DNA from 3 places in the Bacillus sp. LQ01 genome. Region 1 is predicted to be linked to each of the others. Evidence: riboswitches for the same ligand, from Rfam matches in the RefSeq annotation. Region 1 holds a riboswitch; each other region holds the start of a gene.
What was found. A riboswitch is a leader RNA that binds a small molecule or an ion and turns the genes downstream of it on or off. The one in region 1 is predicted to bind magnesium.
Positions count from the first base shown of each region.

Region 2: another riboswitch for magnesium. It lies ahead of AC22L0_RS04355 (P-type ATPase actuator domain-containing protein); the one in region 1 lies ahead of mgtA (magnesium-translocating P-type ATPase).
Region 3: another riboswitch for magnesium. It lies ahead of mgtE (magnesium transporter); the one in region 1 lies ahead of mgtA (magnesium-translocating P-type ATPase).

Region 1 is NZ_JBYEZL010000002.1:687,050-690,223, forward strand. Features, by position in the region: gene mgtA (magnesium-translocating P-type ATPase) at 1-1,514, opposite strand, end outside; M-box (ykoK) riboswitch at 1,846-2,013, opposite strand; gene AC22L0_RS16020 (hypothetical protein) at 2,180-2,719, shown strand; gene AC22L0_RS16025 (DUF3932 family protein) at 2,754-3,005, opposite strand.
Region 2 is NZ_JBYEZL010000001.1:796,171-799,344, forward strand. Features, by position in the region: gene AC22L0_RS04345 (glutathionylspermidine synthase family protein) at 1-495, shown strand, start outside; gene AC22L0_RS04350 (DUF350 domain-containing protein) at 488-874, shown strand; M-box (ykoK) riboswitch at 1,088-1,253, shown strand; gene AC22L0_RS04355 (P-type ATPase actuator domain-containing protein) at 1,589-2,314, shown strand; gene AC22L0_RS04360 (5'-3' exonuclease) at 2,447-3,174, shown strand, end outside.
Region 3 is NZ_JBYEZL010000001.1:1,639,024-1,642,197, reverse strand. Features, by position in the region: gene mgtE (magnesium transporter) at 128-1,456, opposite strand; M-box (ykoK) riboswitch at 1,738-1,903, opposite strand; M-box (ykoK) riboswitch at 2,410-2,586, shown strand; gene AC22L0_RS08465 (FtsW/RodA/SpoVE family cell cycle protein) at 2,771-3,174, shown strand, end outside.

The DNA.
Region 1 (3,174 bases):
GTCTCACTTAGTTTTTTGACATTTGAACGTATTTCCTCGGTGAGTGGAACGACTTTTTCATCCACTTCGGTGTAGTTACAAATTGATAAAATTTCTTCTACGGCACCTTTACAAACCATTGTATGTTCACCTGAAATATCCTTTACGATAACTGACATACGCCGGCGGGCGAAATCGAATGGAATTTCATCTAGCTTTTGAAAAGCTGATGGATTAAATTTATTGTTTTCCTCTGTATGCTTAATAACAGCTTTATCTATTAAATTTTTCAATCCAGTTTGATAGAAACTATTTAAATAGGCAAATTGCAAGACGCGATTGCATTCATTTCCCTTGGGATCTAAGTGACGAACAAGGACCACTTTATCTTCTGTTAAAGTTCCGGTTTTATCTGTACAAAGAATGTTCATAGCACCTAAGTTTTGAATAGAATTTAGCTGTTTTACAATTACTTTTTGTTTAGACATGTTAACGGCACCTTTAGCTAAATTAGCAGTTACAATCATTGGTAACATTTCAGGTGTAAGGCCAACAGCAACGGCAATAGCGAAGAAGAAAGCTTCTTGCCAATCTCCTTTTGTGAATCCATTAATGAGAAGGACGATAGGTGCCATAATAAGCATGAATGTAATTAAGAGCCAGCTTACTTTGTTTACACCTTTATCAAAGCTTGTTTCTACACGCTTTCCAATTACCTTATTTGCTAAAGAGCCGAAATACGTATCGGTACTTGTTGAGATGACAACAGCTTTTGCGCTACCACTTACAATATTTGTTCCCATGAAACAAAGGTTTTCCATATCGAGTGGATTGTAATTTTTTTTCATGTTTTTCGGTAAGATATGCTTATTTTCTGTATGGTAGCAGTGTTCGTATTTTTCTACAGGAAGTGCTTCCCCTGTCAAAGAAGATTGATTAACAAATAAATCTTTAGCGGATACAACACGCACATCAGCTGGAACGATATCACCAGCTGAAAGGGAAATAATATCGCCAGGTACAAGTTCCTCAATTGGAATTTCTGTTGTGTAATTTCGGTTTAAATTCTTTACATTTTTTGTTTCATGTACAAATCCATTTATTCTAAATACGCTCGCAGTTGTTCGAACCATAGCTTTTAACTTATCGGCAGCTTTTTGAGAACGAAATTCTTGGGAAAACCGAATCGTTGCACTAAGTAGGACCATTACAGATACGACAATCGTTCCTTGCATATCATCTGTGAAAAAGGAGAGTGCTCCAAGAGCTAATAAAACGAAAATAAATGGATTTTTAAATGCCAATAGAAATTGAATGTACCACGGCGCCATTTTATTATGAGCTATTTCATTCGGACCATATAAAGAAAGTCTACGAGACGCTTCTTGTTTAGATAATCCATCTTGTGTTGTTTCTAAAAGTTTTAACGCAGAGCTTACATCTTGTGTTGCAACCTCCACTAATAATTCGTTATTTGTTTTCATGCTATCTTGCTCATAAGCATGCTTTGTTTCTTGTCTTTGTAAATTAAACATCGGTAGTTCCTCCTCTGTCATGAAGGAGGAAACAATCTGTTACCTAACTATTTGAAATGGTGAGGAACAGTTTCTTTCCTACCTACATGATGAAATATGAATGTAAAACGTATGGGTATCTGGGCCGAATCATCAATTGCCAACTGTTCCTCACCTCCGTACAATTTAGTAGTTTCTGAATATGCTATGTTTGTTTCATAGTAAGGTGCATATAGACGTAAAAAGACCTTTACTCAAAACGAGTAAAGGTCTGAATTCGCAGTTAAAAGAGTCCACAACAAAGACTGTTAGTAGACATAAATAAAAACAGTTTTTGTGTATGACAAAATACATGCACCTCTCCCTCGTTGAGTTTTAGCACTGTATAGCATAGGTACTGAAACCAGCTACGTTAAAAAAGGCCTTCATTCCGACCTTTCCTGTTGACCCATTGGCGTCTCTCGACATTTTTGGGCAGCAGCGTTTCTCTATACAGGAGCCTCACCTAACAGAGACCATATTCAATTACATGTTGAATGTTAGCACTGTAAAATCGTAGTGTCAATATCTTTTTTATCTGTGTTTTTAAAATATTAAACAGATTTATAATAGATATGTGGGATGAAATGCATGATATTGATTATGAATAATATGGAAAAAATATTTTTATAAAAGGGGAATTTGTAATGGGACCACAAAATTTTATTATAAATATTGAGAATCAAAAATGGTTGTTTAATGAGCATGAAGATTTATGTTCTCATGGAGAAATATATTTAAATGTGGCTGGAACGATTATTACGCAGACAGGTATGGATGAGGAATGGGGAATAAGTGAATCAGCTTTAGCTTTGTTACGAACTTTAGATAAAGAATATATTTGTGATATTGAAAATGAAGCGGGGCTTATTTTGCACGGATGTGGCACTATGCTCATGTTAGGATGCCCAATTTCAATTCATTGGACTATAAACCATATAGGTGAAAACGTGATTTTAAAGGACTTTGTCAAAGTTATTTCTACTAATCAAAAGGCTATCTACTATGAAGGACTTCATATAGAATTGAATGAAAATGAATATAGAAAACAAATTGCTTCTTTTGCACTACAAGCAAAAGAATTATTTAATAAATCAAGTGAAAAGATAATTTCAAATGAGTTTGAGCGAAGTATGTATACCGACTTTTGGACGGAATATGATCATTTGTTAAATAAGTATAAATAAAAAAGCACTGTAACCAGTGCTTTTTTATTATAGATTACGAGATTGTAGGGTTTTCAAAAATAACAATCTCTGAACTGTTTGTAGTTGAAACACGTTGGGCGTAATATGTTAAAGCTGAAGAAATATATGCTGGTAACGTATCATTTGTATGTGATGTTGTATATTCATGGATTAATTCCTTTAAAGTTGTCCATTCTAATTGTGCTGGGTGATCAGACACGAAAGAACTTACCCAGCGATCAAATGAAGATGAAAAATCAGTTTGTAAACGAAATACTTCTTTCATAATAAAACGCTCCCTTAAAATGTAGTATAATCATTTTACCATAAAACACGAACGATGGCTAAATTTTTTAAGTATAACGTTCGTGTTATATAGTTGTCTAGATGATTGGTTATGTAAATTCAATTTGCCATTTGAAATAACATTCCGTAAGATGAGAGATAGAGTATAT
Region 2 (3,174 bases), on a different contig from region 1:
AAAGCCGGAAAGCTTTTTATAATAAATCCTTTGTCAGCATTTTTACTTCAGCCAAAATCAATTCAGTGTCTTATTTGGGGGTTAGCAGAAGAAGAGGTCTTTTATACAAACGAGGAACAACAGTGGATTAAAGAATATATGTTACCTACATATTTAGAACCAGATTTATTTTTAGGAAAAGGTTCTTTCGTTCAAAAACCTTCATTTGGTAGAGAAGGAGATACAATTACGATTCGCGATAAGGATGAAAATATTATGCTTCAAAATGCACATCAAACGTATAAAACTGCACTGCCGATATTTCAAAAGTATACAGAACTGCCAGTCGTATCCTTGGAAACAGAAAAAGGGATGGAGAAACTGTCCTATGTGTTTGGTTCTTTTTTAATTGCTGGAAAAGCGAGTAGTATCGGTATTCGCGCGGGAGAAAAGATTACAGGAAATGAATCGTACTATTTACCGGTAGGTATAAAAAGGAGGGGGAAAAATGATTAATTTTTTATTATATTTAGCAGTAACACTTGGACTTTTATGTATTGGTCTGTTCTTGATGGAAGTGACAACGAAAGTTAAGGAATTTAAGTTAATGGCTCAAGGTAATAAGGCGGTAAGCTATGTGCTTGGAGGGCGATTACTTGGGTTAGCTATCGTTTTATATTCGACAGCAGCTAATTCAATTTCACTTCTTGATATGATTTCGTGGGGAGCAGTTGGGATTTTGGCTCAAATTATCGTCTTTTATTTAGCTGAGTGGCTTACACCACGCTTTAATATAAACAAAAGTCTCGAAGAAGATAATCAAGCAGTCGGTCTTTTTCTTATGTTTTTATCGCTTTCAATTGGGATTGTAATCGCTGGTTGTATAACTTATTAAAAACTTTACGTTTAAACGTAAAGTTTTTTATTTTATCCCGCTATTTGCCGGGCAGCCCGATTGGTGAGGGCTAATAATCAGTGGCGGATGAACAAAACCCCCACTGATTAAAGTTTCACTTTATATACGTTAGTTTGCCATACCATTTGAAAAAATTGTAGGCTACGGTTGACATCTATTTTAAATAAGAGTAACATTTTCAATGTAATGAAAATAAGTCTCTGTTAGGTGAGGCTCCTGTATAGAGAAATGCTACTGCCCAAAAATGTCGAGAGACGCCAATGGGTCAACAGGAATGATCGAATTAAGGTTTTTCTTAACGTAGCTGGTAATGTACCTATGCTATACAGTGCTAAAACTCGGTGAGGGAGAGGTCCGTAGATTTCTAATTATATTAGAAATCGTTTATTTGTGTATGTAATGGCCGCTACTCTCTTAAGGGTAGGGGTCTTTTTTGTTACCAAGCTATGAGTAATTTCATATTATAAACTATAAAATTAAACGAGGAGGTGAGGAGCATGTCAAATTCTGACTCGGTTCCGTTACCCATATACTTCAAATCAAAAATATATGATGTAGGCAGGAAACGATTTGTTCCTCCCTCTATATTTATCACAATATAGCGTTTATAAAGCGCGAGACACTTTCACAGTAAAGTGGATAAATTGAGAAACAAAGCGTTTCTTCCTATGTTGTAAAGGAGGAGACGATAATATGTTATATGCAAACAAAACTGTGGGTAACACGTCATATAAACTAAGTAAAAAATCAATAAAAGAACAAACAATGCTCCAAAAAAATAAAGATTTATTAATTGAAATTGCAACAAGAGATGTAAAATCTGTATTTGCATATTTTAAAACAACAAGAGACGGACTATCAATGAAAGAGGCACAAAAACGTATTCAAGTATATGGCCGAAATGAACTAACTTCAAAAAGAGCACTTCTTGCAGAAGTAATGATGAAGCTAGGTGGCATGATTCCAGGTTTTTCAAAACAACGTGTGTGTGATGAATTACAACGTGAAACGATTACTGTATCTAGAGTAGAATGTTCTAGTAGTACAGGGCTAAATAGTGAACTGAAAATGATGGAGATACCTGTGCAAGAACTTGTACCTGGAGATATGATTTTTCTTTCGGCTGGAGATGCTGTGCCAGCTGATGTACGTATTATTTATGCAGATGATTTATTAGTGAATGAGTCTGTGTTAACGGGAAACGAAGCGAATATAGAGAAGTTTGAGAGCTGCTATCACCTTGAACGTAAACGGTTTATTCCATTAAAACGGATGAAAGATTATAATCCACTTGAGCTTGAAAATGTATGTTTTAAAGGTTCGCATATTGTTAGTGGAAATGCAAAAGCTATCGTTGTTTCTACTGGAAAAAATACGTATTCAGGCATCTTGCATACTTGTTGTAGTAGAACGTCTTAATGTGTTAATGATGCTAAATATACAAAAACAATGTATAATAGACAAAGTTGAGCAAAAACGTAGAATGGTAATCTATTTATATAACCTTACGTGATAACGTAAGGTTATTATTTTTTTAATAGGAGAGGAATTATGAAAAAAGTATTATTAGTTGATGGTATGGCACTATTATTTCGTGCTTTTTACGCAACAAGTGTCTACGGACAATTTATGAAACGACAAGATGGAACCCCTACGAACGGGATTCATGGTTATATGAAACACTTATTAACAGCTACGCAAGCGATCGAACCAACACATATCGTTACATGCTGGGATATGGGAAGTACGACATTTAGAACAGAATCGTTCTCGAATTATAAAGCAAATCGTGCAGCGCCACCAGAAGAATTAATTCCTCAATTTGATTTAGTGCAAGAAATGACTGCAAAATTATCCATTCCAGTTATCGGTATGAAAGGCTACGAAGCCGATGATTGTATCGGTACGCTTGCAAAACAATATTGCAATGAAGCTGAAGTTTATATTTTAACAGGTGATACGGATTTACTTCAACTTGTTGATAAGAGCGTTACAGTCATGCTTCTGCGTAAAGGAATTGGAAATTACGAATATTACACACCGGAGAAAATCATGGAAGAAAAAGGTGTAGAGCCGTGGCAAATCGTCCATGCAAAAGCTTTCATGGGAGATACAAGTGATAATTATCCAGGGGTAAAAGGTATCGGTGAAAAAACAGCGTATAAGCTTATTCAAGAGCACGGAACAGTATCCGCTGTACTAGAAAATGTAGAATCATTAACAAAAGCGCAGCGTACGAAGATTGAAAGTGATTTAGAGAACTTAAATATTTCGTTACA
Region 3 (3,174 bases), on a different contig from region 1:
ATAAATCCATTAAAATATTATTTATCTAAAGACAAAAGTGTTTGATTTCCTCATGCCTGAATTCCCCACTATGTTTTAGCAATTAAGGCAACATACTTATTCCGGATTTCGTTTTTTTAGTGTATATTTATAAATTTAATAACGTTTTTGCAACCATGAAGTAAATTATTAATCCTGTTCCGTCAACAAATGTTGTAATAAATGGACCTGAAACAACTGCAGGATCTAGTTTTAATTTTCTTAGAATTAAAGGTAAAACAGCTGCTACAAGAGAAGCCCAAATAACAATAAATAATAAAGTAATTGCTACAACTTGCGCAACTTCTGTTCCAACTCCTAACATATAAGCACGAATGAGCCCAGCTATCCCAAGTGCAAGTCCAAGAAGCATACCAATTGCAAATTCTTTTTTCATTACACGGAAAATGTCTTTAAATTTTAACTCTCCAATACCAATTGCACGAGTAATTGTTGCTACAACCTGTGTTCCTGTATTCCCTCCAGTACCTACTAATAATGGAACAAAGAAAGCAAGGGCAACTACAGTTTCAATTTCGTCTTCAAAATACTTTAATACTGTACCTGTATATGCCTCAGCAACAAAAAGAAGTAATAACCATGGTAGACGTTTTAGGAAAATGCTCCAAATACTAGCTTCAAAGTAAGATTGATTCAATGGTTCACTTCCGCCTAACTTTTGAATATCTTCTGTAGCTTCTGCTTCCATAACATTCATTACGTCATCAAATGTTATAATACCAATCATTTTATTATTTGCTGTTGTGACAGGTATTGCTGCTAAATTATAATTCAGTAGCTTTTTTACAACTTCTTGCTGGTCAACTTCAGCGTGTACTGAAATTACCTCTGGCATCATGATAGTAGATAATATCTCTTCATCTGCTGCTAGTAATAACTCATGTATGGAAACGATTCCCTCAAGATAACCATGACTATCAAGAACATAACTATAAGATATTGATTCTACATTTTCAGAATGTTCCCTAATGTACTTCAATGTCATTTTTACTGACCAATTTCCTCTAACTGCAACAAAATCACTTGTAACAAGACTTCCTGCCGTTTCAGGTTTGAAAGTCATTAATTTTTTTACGTTATGTTTTGTAATTTTATCTAGATACGCCATTAATTTAGCCTGTTTTTCCGGATGAACCGCTAGAAGTAAATCTACTAATTCATCAATCGGTTGTAAATTCAGTAACTTTTTAGCTTTATTTTCAGATAAGTGAATTAAGATATTATATTTTTCTTCTGCACTCATATATTGAAGAACTTTAGAGCTTTTTAATACAGGAATCATATTTAGTAATATGACTTGATCTTCAATTGAAAACTGTTTTACTTCTTGCGCAATATCATACGACGGAAGACGTAAAACTTTCTCTGCATCCAAGTTATTTTTGGTTATAAGTAATTCCTTTAATAATTTCTTCATGTTAACTCCTCCTCATATTGCTAAGGGAGACTCTAGAGTTTCATGAGTGGTTTTGTTTTATTTTATCTGTCTTAAATTTTTTATTAGAGCAATAATAGTTACATTGCAATCAATTCATTAGTTAGAATTACCTCCTTTTTGAATATAGACAAGATAAAAATAAATAACATTAAACAGAAAAACCTTTACTCAAAAAGGAGTAAAGGTTTTTTCACAATACAAATAAATGATTATTAAGACAGCTCTGCCGAAATCACAGAGGTGCCTTTCTATCAAATCGTATACCACTCCCTCGTTGAGTTTTAGCACTGTATAGCATAGGTTTTTATAACCAGCTACATTAAGAAGGGCCTTAATCCGACCGTTCCTGTTGACCCATTGGCGTCTCTCGACATTTTTGGGCAGCAGCGTTTCTCTATACAGGAGCCTCACCTAACAAAGTTTATTGAATTACTTCAAAATTTAAACCAGAATTTAATATTTGTCAACTGACTTTCAATTCCATTTATAAAAAAATCTTTTATAGAAAATGAAATTATATTTTATTATAAATTTAAAATTCCCCTTAAAAAACATAGAATTCAAATAGATTTAATTCGAAGAAACGTAATAAAACATATGAAACTTATTATTTTTAATCAAATTCCAACTTTATAACAAAAGATGAATAATTAGTCATTCTGTATATAAAAAGAACATTCACAAAAAATCTTCTTTTATGATTAAAATCTTCTTTACTGTTTATCAAATTTATATGGTTAAACTACTTAATCAAACGATACACTACAAGTCAAAAATATGTACTTATACAGAATGATTACAGACATTTTTTTATATCATTTCTCAAAGGACTATAAAGCAATAAAACAAATAAAATTAGCAATACGGTTGCTTGACAAGCAAAAAAAATATATTTATGCTTGCTACACGAAACAAACACATAAAATTTATATTGCTTAACCTGTTAGGTGAGGCTCCTATGCAAACACAGGCTATTGCCCAAAAATGTCGAAAGACGCCAATGGGTAGAACAGGAATTGTCGGATTAAGGCTCTTCTTAAGATAGCTAAGTAATGAATTTTCATTACTTTACGTTGTATAGTGCCAAAGCTCTACTAGGGGGAAAAAGCCTTATTTAGTCATGCCATTTTGAATCCCTCTAGTTACATACTAGGGGGATTTTTGCGTAAAAAACAGGGAATAAGTGATAGAATCTTTCTAAACAAAAGTCATATTTAGTAATTGACGAGAACAAGATTCTATTCATTAGCAAATGTAATATTATGTTTTGTTTTAAATCAGGAGGATATTAAAATGAAAAAAATATTAAAACTCGATTATCTATTGCTCCTTCCTCTATTCATAACATGTACTTTAGGTATTATCATGATGTATAGTGCAAGCTCCATTGTCGCTGTCCAACATTACGGTTATAACAGTAGACATTTTGTTGATTCTCAATTAACAAAGCTACTTTTAGGAACAATAGGATTAATAATTTGTGCTTTACTCCCATATGAAATATGGAAAAAACGAATAGTCTCAATCTGTATTATGGTTGGGGGGATTTTTTTATTAATTATGGTTTTATGGAAAGGAAAAGTGGTAAATAATGCTCAGTCATGGATCTTTGGAATACAGCCAGCTGAATTTCTTAAATTAGGAACAATACTTGTAACAGCCCGTTTTTTTGCATTGCGACAAGAACAAGCTAAAAA